One region of the Allobosea sp. 124 genome, then DNA from elsewhere that is predicted to be linked to it. Evidence: riboswitches for the same ligand, from Rfam matches in the RefSeq annotation. Region 1 holds a riboswitch; each other region holds the start of a gene.
The links. Region 1 has a riboswitch for thiamine pyrophosphate ahead of C8D03_RS12450 (LuxE/PaaK family acyltransferase). Riboswitches for the same ligand answer to the same signal wherever they lie in the genome.
Positions count from the first base shown of each region.

Region 2: it holds a riboswitch for thiamine pyrophosphate, as region 1 does, so the genes downstream of both, thiC (phosphomethylpyrimidine synthase ThiC) here and C8D03_RS12450 (LuxE/PaaK family acyltransferase) in region 1, are expected to answer to the same signal.
Region 3: it holds a riboswitch for thiamine pyrophosphate, as region 1 does, so the genes downstream of both, thiO (glycine oxidase ThiO) here and C8D03_RS12450 (LuxE/PaaK family acyltransferase) in region 1, are expected to answer to the same signal.

Region 1 covers NZ_PZZM01000001.1:2,622,286-2,625,551, forward strand. The annotation lists gene C8D03_RS12440 (ABC transporter permease) at 1-278, opposite strand, end outside; gene C8D03_RS12445 (LacI family DNA-binding transcriptional regulator) at 448-1,461, shown strand; TPP riboswitch at 1,734-1,862, shown strand; gene C8D03_RS12450 (LuxE/PaaK family acyltransferase) at 1,960-3,039, shown strand; gene C8D03_RS12455 (acyl-CoA reductase) at 3,044-3,266, shown strand, end outside.
Region 2 covers NZ_PZZM01000001.1:1,534,859-1,538,124, forward strand. The annotation lists gene C8D03_RS07175 (hydroxyethylthiazole kinase) at 1-162, opposite strand, end outside; gene thiC (phosphomethylpyrimidine synthase ThiC) at 168-2,060, opposite strand; TPP riboswitch at 2,139-2,242, opposite strand; gene C8D03_RS07185 (hypothetical protein) at 2,280-2,477, opposite strand; gene C8D03_RS07190 (hypothetical protein) at 2,595-2,885, opposite strand; gene C8D03_RS26750 (OmpA family protein) at 3,037-3,266, opposite strand, start outside.
Region 3 covers NZ_PZZM01000001.1:53,774-57,039, reverse strand. The annotation lists tRNA gene C8D03_RS00285 (tRNA-Phe) at 1-55, opposite strand, end outside; tRNA gene C8D03_RS00280 (tRNA-Ser) at 257-347, shown strand; gene C8D03_RS00275 (mandelate racemase/muconate lactonizing enzyme family protein) at 530-1,648, shown strand; TPP riboswitch at 1,685-1,785, shown strand; gene thiO (glycine oxidase ThiO) at 1,835-2,863, shown strand; gene thiS (sulfur carrier protein ThiS) at 2,847-3,044, shown strand; gene C8D03_RS00260 (thiazole synthase) at 3,076-3,266, shown strand, end outside.

The sequences.
Region 1 (3,266 bases):
GCCCGCCGGTCCCACCCCATCCAGAGGCCGAGCGGCACGCCGGTGGCGATCGCCACGAGGAAGCCCATCACGACCAGCTTGACGCTCTGAAGCGCGTGGCCGGCGAGCCCGCCGCCGGCATAGCCGCGCGTCGCGATCTGGCTCAACGACTGCCAGAAGTCGACAGGCGAGGGGAAGCGGCCGGGAGAGACGATGCCCGTTGCGGTCGTCAGCATGAACCACAGCAGCAGCGCAGCCGCTACCGAGCCAAGGCTGACCCATCGCCGTCTTCCGATCATGGCGTTCCTCAATGCGCTCTTCTTGAGTGAAAGCGCTTTCATCGTAGGTTTTCAGATCGTGCGATGGATGTCAATCTCTCTATCGATTTGCTGATCGATGTCCATTTTCCTTGCAGATGGTGTTGTATTCGTCTTATTTTGGATGAAATAAATTTCAGGGAGGTCGAGGGTGAGCGGAGGGCGCGTCAAGCTGAGCGACGTTGCGCGCGATGCCGGCGTTTCGCCCGCGACCGTCTCGCGGGCGATCGCGCAGCCGGACCTGCTCTCGCCTGACACGCTGGCGAAGGTCAGGGCCAGTGCGCAGCGTCTGGGCTATCTGCCTGATGGCGCGGCGCGGGCCCTGGCCTCGGGGCGGTCGATGACGATCGGTGCGATCGTTCCGACACTGGACAGCGCCATCTTTGCGCGAGCCCTGCAAGCGATGCAGGCGACATTGGCGCAGGCGGGCTATCTGCTGCTCGTGGCCTCGCATGAAGCAAGTCCTGCAGCCGAGACGCAGGCCGTCCGGGCGCTGCTCGGCCGCGGCGTGGACGGGCTCATGCTGGTGGGGGCCGAGCGTGCGCCGGAGACGACGGCCTTGCTCGACGCGTCGGGGCTTCCTGTCGTGCTCACCTGGTGCGGCGACGGTCATTTCACCGCGATCACGATCGACAATGCCCTCGCCGGACGCCTCGCGGCGGAGCATCTGATCAGGCTCGGGCATCGGCGCATCGGCATGATCACCGGCCATCTGCAGTTCAACGACCGCCAGAGGGCCCGGCTGGCCGGCGCGCGCGCCGCCCTGACGGAAGCGGGACTGTCCTTGCCCGACCCATTGGTCGTCGAGCAGGCACTGACCCTCGCCGGAGGGCGGGCCGGCTGCGCCATGCTGCTGGAGCTGGAGGACAAGCCGACGGCGTTGATCGGCGGCATCGACCTGTTCGCGATCGGCTGCCTCGAAGAGGCGCATGCGCGCGGCATGACGGTCCCGCGCGACCTCAGCGTCGTCGGCATCGACGGCCTGGATATGTCGGCACATGTCTCGCCCTCGCTGACGACGGTCCATGTGCCGACGGGCCGCATCGGTCATCTCGCGGCCAGGACGTTGATGGCGCTCGTGCAGGGCGACCGAGTCGATGCCGAGACGATGCTGCCGGTGGAGCTGGTGATCAGGCGGTCGTCTCAGGCTGTCGGCGCCGTGTAGCGATGCGATGCTAAAAGCGCCCGAAGGGAGCCGGGCGTGCCAGCAGGAGCGATCCGATGCACCCATAAAAGCTGTGGCGGCATCGGGAGGACGAGGTTCCCGCTTCGCATGTCCAGCCGGATTCTCTTTCTCGTTGATGTTCTGCGAGGCAACGCTCGGCGTGTCCTGAAGGCAGCTTCTGCCGGCCGGGTCGTGCGACGTGCGATGGCGTCGTCGGCTTGCCGGACCGGGCAGCGTCCTTGACATCGCCGCGAGCGCGCCGTCATGCTTCCGGCTGTTCCCAGGGGGGCCTCGCTAGGAGGCTGAGATTCCGCCGGTCCGGATCAATCCGGGCAACGCGGTGACCCTCCGAACCTGATCCGGTTCATACCGGCGTAGGGATGCGGGACATCGGGCGGAAAGCCGCCCCGTTTCCAAGCTCGCGCCGCTGGTCGGATTTTCGGTCCCATGCAAGGCATCCCGCCTGGTCGTGTGGCTGGCGGGAAGGCGTGGCTGGACGTGACCGAAGCTGAGATCATCGAGGCCCTGCTGGCCTTCATCGACCGGGACGAGGCATCCGAAGCCGCGTTCGAGCGGATGGCGCTGGCGGTCTTCGCCTATCAGTTCGCGCATAACCAGCCCTATCGCCGCTTCGCCATCCAGCGCGGCCGCACCACGCTGACCGTCCGGAACTGGCGCGATATTCCCGCCGTGCCGATCACCGCCTTCAAGGACCTGACGCTGAGCTGTTGCCCGCCGGAGGCGGCAGAACGCATCTTCATGACCAGCGGTACCACGCAGGGCGGGGTCAAGGGCCGCAGCTACCATCCGACGCTCTCCGTCTATGACCGCTCGATGCTGGTGAATTTCCGCCAGCGCTTCATGCAGGGTCTCGCGCGGATCGAGATGGGCATCCTGTTTCCCGACGAGCAGGCGATGCCGAACTCGTCGCTGGCGCATTATCTTTCGCTGGCGAAGCGCGACTGCGGAGCCCCCGGTAGCGCGGGATTCATCGGGGCGGACGGTCTCGATCTGCCGCGGCTGACCGCGGCGCTGGAACGGGCGGAAGCTGCCGGCCAGCCCTACGCGCTGCTCGGCGCGAGCTACAGCTTCGTGCACCTGCTCGATGCGCTGGCGGCACAGGGGCGGCGCTTCGTGTTGCCCGAGGGCAGCCGCATCCTCGACACCGGCGGCTTCAAAGGCCAGTCGCGCGAGATGGGTGCCGATGCCTTCTACGATGCGCTCTCAGCCGTGCTCGGCGTGCCGCGCAGCCGCTGCATCAATATGTATGGGATGACCGAGCTCAGCACGCAGTTCTACGACGACGGCAATGCCGCCTGCCCGCCGGTCAAGTCCGGGCCGCACTGGATCCGCAGCCGGGTTGTCGACCCGGTGACGGGGCGAGACCTGCCGGAAGGCACGACCGGCGTGCTGGTGCATCACGACCTCGCCCATTTCAACTGCGTCTCGGCAATCCTGACCGAGGATGCCGGCGTCATGGTCGAGGGCGGCTTCAGGCTGTTCGGTCGGGTCGACGGCGCCGATTCCAGAGGATGCTCGCTCGCCGTCGAGGAATTCCTGAAGGCGGCGAGGGGCTGAGGCCGTGACCGAGTTCGCCGGGCACCTGCCGGGACTCTCGGCTGCGGAGGTCGAGTGGCGGGTGCTGGACTTCGCCGCCTGGGGCGAGAGCGTGCAGGTCTCCGTGCCGCTGCTGACGGAGCCGCAGGGGTGCGCTTTGGCCGCTCGCATCCGGGAGAATGCGCGGGCCTATCTGAAGACGCTGCCCGTCGCCGAGATCGTCTCAACCATCGACAAGGCCGTGGCGC
Region 2 (3,266 bases), 1.1 Mb from region 1:
GTCGGGATGGCTCGCCATCGAGGGAACGGCCCCGAAGGCGAGCAGCATATTGGCGGTGACGTTCTGCGCCACCGTGTTGGTGAGGCAGTGGATGCGCGGGCGGCGCTCTGCCACCCGCGCGAGGATCGACGCCACCATGGCGGCGTCGAGCTGGTCATTCATAATGCTCATTGCGCGGCAGGTAGATAGAGGCTGCCGCCCTTGTCGAGGAATTCCTGCGACTTGGCCGCCATGCCTTCGGATGCCATCGCTTCGAGACTGGCGCGCTCGTTGTCGCTCATCGCCAATACCTCGGCCCGCAGATCCTGCGTGATCTTCATCGAGCAGAATTTCGGCCCGCACATCGAGCAGAAATGCGCGACCTTATGGGCGTCCTTCGGGAGGGTTTCGTCGTGGTAGCTGCGCGCCGTGTCGGGGTCGAGCGCCAGGTTGAACTGGTCCTCCCAACGGAAATCGAAGCGCGCGCGGGAGACCGCGTCGTCCCTGATCTTCGCCGCCGGATGGCCCTTGGCGAGGTCGGCGGCATGCGCCGCGATGCGGTAGGTGATGACGCCGGTCTTGACGTCGTCGCGGTTCGGCAGGCCGAGATGCTCCTTCGGCGTGACGTAGCAGAGCATGGCGCAGCCATACCAGCCGATCATCGCCGCCCCGATGCCGGAGGTGATGTGGTCGTAGCCCGGCGCGATGTCGGTCGTCAGCGGTCCGAGCGTGTAGAACGGCGCCTCGCCGCATTCGCGGAGCTGCTTGTCCATGTTCTCCTTGATCTTGTGCATCGGCACATGGCCGGGGCCCTCGATCATGACCTGGCAGCCTTTTTCCCAGGCGATGGTGGTGAGCTCCCCCAAGGTCTCCAGCTCGGCGAACTGGGCGCGATCATTGGCATCGGCGATCGAGCCCGGACGCAGACCGTCGCCGAGCGAGAACGAGACGTCGTATTTCCGCATGATCTCGCAGATCTCGTCGAAGCGCTCGTAGAGGAAGCTCTCCTTGTGATGAGCCAGGCACCAGCGCGCCATGATCGAGCCGCCGCGCGAGACGATGCCGGTCACGCGCGAAGCGGTGAGCGGAACGTAAGGCAGCCTGACGCCGGCATGGATGGTGAAATAGTCGACGCCCTGCTCGGCCTGTTCGATCAGCGTGTCCTTGAACACCTCCCAGTCGAGCTTCACAGGATCGCCACCGACCTTTTCCAGCGCCTGATAGATCGGCACGGTGCCGATCGGCACCGGCGAGTTGCGCAGAATCCAGGAGCGGATGTTGTGGATGTTGCGGCCGGTCGAGAGGTCCATGACGGTGTCGGCGCCCCAGCGGATCGCCCAGACCAGCTTCTCGACCTCTTCGGCCGCGCCCGATGTCACGGCCGAATTGCCGATATTGGCGTTGATCTTGACCAGGAAGTTGCGGCCGATCGCCATCGGCTCCAGCTCGGGATGGTTGATGTTGGCCGGGATGATGGCCCGCCCGCGCGCGATCTCCGAGCGGACGAATTCGGGTGTCACGAAGTCCGGCACGCTGGCACCGAAGCTCTCGCCGTCGGCATGGCGCTCGCGGGCACCCTCCAGCATCGCGGCGCGACCAAGGTTCTCGCGATGCGCGACATAGATCATCTCGGGCGTGACGATGCCGGCCCTGGCGAATTCGTACTGCGTCGCCATCTGGCCATTGCGCGCGGTCAGCACCGGGCGCTCAGCCGGGCATGCCGGGACCATCTGGTCCGGCGAGATGTTGCCGTTGTCGGCCGCCGTCACCGCGCGGCCCGGCACGGTCTCGAAGCCTCGACGGCTGAGCCAGTCGCGCCTGATCTGGGGCAGGCCGGCATTCAGGTCGACCGCCGCATCCGTCTCGGTGAAGGGACCCGAGGGATCGTAGATGCGCACGGCCGGTTCGGTGTCGGTGGTGAGCTGCACCTCGCGAAACGGCACCTGGATCGAGGCGTCCTCGGGTGTCGGCACGTAGATTTTGCGCGAGCCGATGATTGGCCCGGTGGTAACGCCGGTCGGCGCGCCGAACTTGCGGGCGGCTTCGGCACTGCGTTTCGGTGGGGTGATATGGGTGTTCATGGGGATCTCCGCCTTGGTCAAAGGGTCAGGAGATCCGGCGTCGAAGCGGTTCAAGCGCTGTGATGCGGGCATGGTTGTGACCATGCCGCGTTCCAGTCCCTCCGCCGGTATGACCCGGATCAGGTTCGATGGGTTCGGCCTTGCGGCCATCTCAGCTCTTGCGAGCACCCCTCGGAACGATCGCGAGGTTAGGCGGGCGGACGGATTCGCGCAACCGTCTCAGGCGCTGATATCGACGGACTGTCCCTGCCCGGCCGGGAGGGTGGCCTGCATCTGGTCAACACCCTGCTGAAGCAAGGTGACGACGGCCTGGTCCGATGCAGCCTGCTGGCGCAGCATTTCCGTCTGCAGGGCCTGCTGCGTGGAGCTGGCCTGCATCGCTGCGAAGCTTTGCGCGATGGCAAGGGAATCACTCATGGATATGCGCCTCCTGCCCCAGCCATAGACGCCGAAGCTTGAGCGATGGTGAATCAAGACCGGCAAAACCTGCCTTGCCCAAGCCTGCCTTGTCCCTGCGTCTGCCGGAGCCGCAGATCAGGGCGCGATGATCGAACGCACCGGGCGCGGCATGGGCAGATCGCGATCCGCGCGCGGCGCGACCTGGGCCTGCTGGCGGTGACCGGAGCGCCCGGGATCGGCCGCGCGTTCCCGCGCGACGATGTCGGCATCGACCACCGACGGCTGCGGCGCCAGCGGGACGCCCGGGGCCCGCTGACGGGCACCCGGCTGCGACGACGCCTCCGGCTGGGCCGGCTGCGCCATGACTGAAGGGACGAAAACCGCGACCATCAGAAGGCCGCCGATCAGAGTGATCCGAGCGCGCATCGCAATGCTCCCTGTGCCCCCGCCCCTGGCCCTGGCCCTGAAGGAGCCTGTTTTACGCCAAACGGCGAGCATGGCGTTCGGGTTCCCACATGCGCATCAAAAAGGCCGCCTTCCGGCGGCCTTTTTCCGATGTCTTCGGGATTCTCCGCGATCAGCCGCCCTGCCCTGCCAGCAGCGGCGTGATGCGACGGAGCGTGACGCGGCGGTTCTGACGCTCCGCCTCCTGCGTCGCGACCTTGAGATACTGCTCGCCATAGCCCTGCGTCGTCAGGTTCTCCGGCGGCACGCCGAAATCCTTGGTCAGAATCTCGGCGACCGACTGGGCCCGGCGGTCAGACAGCGACAGGTTGTCGATGTCGGGGCCGACGGCGTCGGTGTGGC
Region 3 (3,266 bases), 2.6 Mb from region 1:
AACCAGGGACACTGCGATTTTCAGTCGCATGCTCTACCAACTGAGCTATCTGGGCGCCGGGGAAGCGTGAAGCCGCATCCCTGTTGGTGGGCGGGGTATAGTCGGTGGCGCTCGGGCTGTCCAGTCGCTTTGACGGCTTTGCGACAGCACCTGCGCCGCCATCGCGCCGCGGCCGGGAGGCGGATGCGGAAACACGCGGGAATGTCCATTCGACGGCTTGTCAAAGCGAGCGGCAATCGGGCATAGAGCGTCTAACGGAGACGTGGCCGAGAGGCTGAAGGCACTCGTTTGCTAAATGAGCATACCCCACAAGGGTATCGAGGGTTCGAATCCCTCCGTCTCCGCCACTTCCCTGATTGATCGTTTCGAACCACCAGAAGCGCCGCGCCCGCCATCTGCCCTTGCCGCGCATTGGGCTTTGCCAGCCGTCCTCCATCGCCGTTGAAGCGGCCGGCATCCTGTGGTCGAACTCTTGGCAACACGCCGTCGCAGCCAATTCACGCGGCGAGCGGAGGCCGGGAGGACCATTATGCGCATCGCCAGTATCGAACCCTTCATCCTGCATATCCCCGTCACGGGCGGGTCGATCTCCGATTCGACGCACCGCATCAGCCATTGGGGCGTGGTCGGCACGAAGATCGTCACTGAGGACGGGCTGGAAGGCTATGGCTTCACTGGCACCCATGCCGATCTGCCCTCCGACCGGCTGATCACCGCCTGCATCCGCGACTGCTACGCCCCGCTGCTGATCGGCGAGGATGCGGCCGAGACGAATCGGCTCTGGCTCAAGCTCGCCCGTCACCCGGCGCTGCAATGGGTCGGCCGCGCCGGCATCACCCAGCTCGCTCTTGCGGCCGTCGATGTCGCGCTCTGGGATCTCAAGGCAAAGCAGGCCGGCGTGCCGCTCTGGCATCTGCTCGGCGGCGCCAGCAAGCCCCGGCTCGAAGCCTACAACACCGATATCGGCTGGCTCTCGATTCCCAAGGACCAACTCGTCGACTGCTGCCGCAAGGCGGTCGAACGCGACGGCTTCCACCGCATCAAGGTCAAGGTCGGCTACGCCGACCCCGGCATCGATATCGGCCGGCTCGAGGCGGTGCGGCAGGCGGTCGGCTCCCATGTCACCCTCGCCATCGACGGCAACGGCAAATGGGACCTGCCGACCTGCAAGCGCTTCTGCGCCCGCGCCGAGCCGCTCGACATCTTCTGGTTCGAGGAGCCGCTCTGGTATGACGATGTCGGCTCGCATGCGGCGCTCGCCCGCTCGACCTCGATCCCCGTCGCGCTTGGCGAGCAGCTCTATTCGCTCGACGCCTTCCGCGCCTTCATCGCGGCCGATGCGATCCATTTCGTCCAGCCCGATGTGACCCGGCTCGGCGGCATCACCGAATACATCCAGGTCGCGGACCTGGCGCTTGCCAGCCGCCTGCCGGTCGCGCCCCATGCCGGCGAGATGAGTCAGGTCCATGTCCATCTCGCCTATTGGCATCAGGCGACGCCGGTCCTCGAATACATTCCCTGGATCAAGGACGCCTTCGAGGAGCCGGCCGATGTCGTCGATGGCTGTTTCCTGAAGCCCCAGAAGCCCGGCGCGGGCACGACGCCGACCGCGGAGGCCATCGCACGCTTCGCCAGGCCGCTGGCCTGACGGCTTGCCCCGTCGGGCTCGGGGCCCTAAACTGCCACTCATCCGTTGGGGTGCCGCGAGGCTGAGAGGTGCTGATGCACCAACCCATCGAACCTGATCCGGGTAATGCCGGCGAAGGGAACGGTCATCGGCTCGTCGCTCGCCTCGTCACGCCATGACCGTTGCCTTCCCGGGAAGGGGAACGGCATGGCGAAGACGCATCCACGTCTGGACAGACCCGTCCATGTCGGCATCGTCGGTGCGGGCGTCGTCGGCCTCGCCTGCGCGGTGGAACTGCTCGGCAGGGGCGCCACGGTCGAGATGCATGAGCGCGGCGCCTTCGCGGGCGAGCGGGCCTGCTCCTGGCATGCGGGCGGCATGCTCGCGCCGTGGTGCGAGGGCGAGAGCGCCGAGGAACCCGTGATCCGCCTGGGCCAGGAAGCCGCAGCGTGGTGGGCGCGCCATGTCGGCGGTGTCGTCCGCAACGGCACGCTCGTGCTGGCGCCGAGCCGCGACCGCAGCGAGCTCAGGCGTTTCGGGCAGCGCACCTCCCATTTCGTCGAGCTGGACGGGGAGGGGATCGCGGCGCTCGAACCCGATCTCGCCGGGCGCTTCGGCAAGGGGCTGTTCTTCGACGGCGAGGCGCATCTCGATCCGCGCCTGGCACTCGCCGGCCTGGCCGACAAGGTCAGGGCGCTGGGCGGTCGCATCCATTTCGGCAGCGAGGTGGCGGCCGGCGACATCGCCGCCGAAACCGTGCTCGACTGCCGCGGCCTTTCGGCTCGCGATGCTTTGTCCGATCTGCGCGGCGTCAAGGGCGAGATGCTGCTGCTGAAGAGCCGCGACATTGCGCTGTCGCGCCCGGTCCGGCTGCTGCATCCGCGTATTCCGCTCTATGTTGTCCCGCGCGCCGACGGGCTCTTCATGGTCGGCGCGACCATGATCGAAAGCGGTGAGCGCGGCCGCATCTCGGCCCGCTCGATGCTGGAACTGCTCGGCGCGGGCTATGCGCTGCATCCCGCCTTCGGCGAGGCCGAGCTGGTCGAGATCGGCGTCGATGCCCGCCCGGCCTTTCCCGACAACCTGCCGCGGCTGACGCGCCGGGGCCGGGTGCTCCATGTCAACGGGTTCTACCGCCACGGCTTCCTCCTCAGCCCCGCCATGGCGCGGCTGGCGGCCGAGGCCGTGCTCGATCCAGCCGCCATTCCGGAGATGTTGCATGACGCTGCTGCTTAACGGGCAACCCCGGGAGATAGCCGCCGCGACGCTGGCGGAGGCGCTGGCCGAACTCGGCTACGCCGGCAAGGTCGTCGCCACGGCGGTGAACGGCGATTTCGTCGCGGCCCGCCAGCGCGAGGCGCTCAGGCTGGCCGAGGGCGACCGTATCGAGGTTCTCGCACCGATGCAGGGCGGCTGAAATGCAGGGGGCTGAGATGCAAAGGTCCGAGATGAACGACTTCTATGGTTTCGAACCGAAGAACCGGCTCTTCCTCGGCACGGCGCGTTATCCTTCGCCGGCGATCCTCGCCGAGGCGGTCAGGCTGTCCGGCGTCGAAGTCGTCACCGTCTCGCTGCGCCGCGAGGCGGGCGAGGGCGGTGCCGGCCAGGCCTTCTGGTCGCTGATCCGCGAACTCGGCGT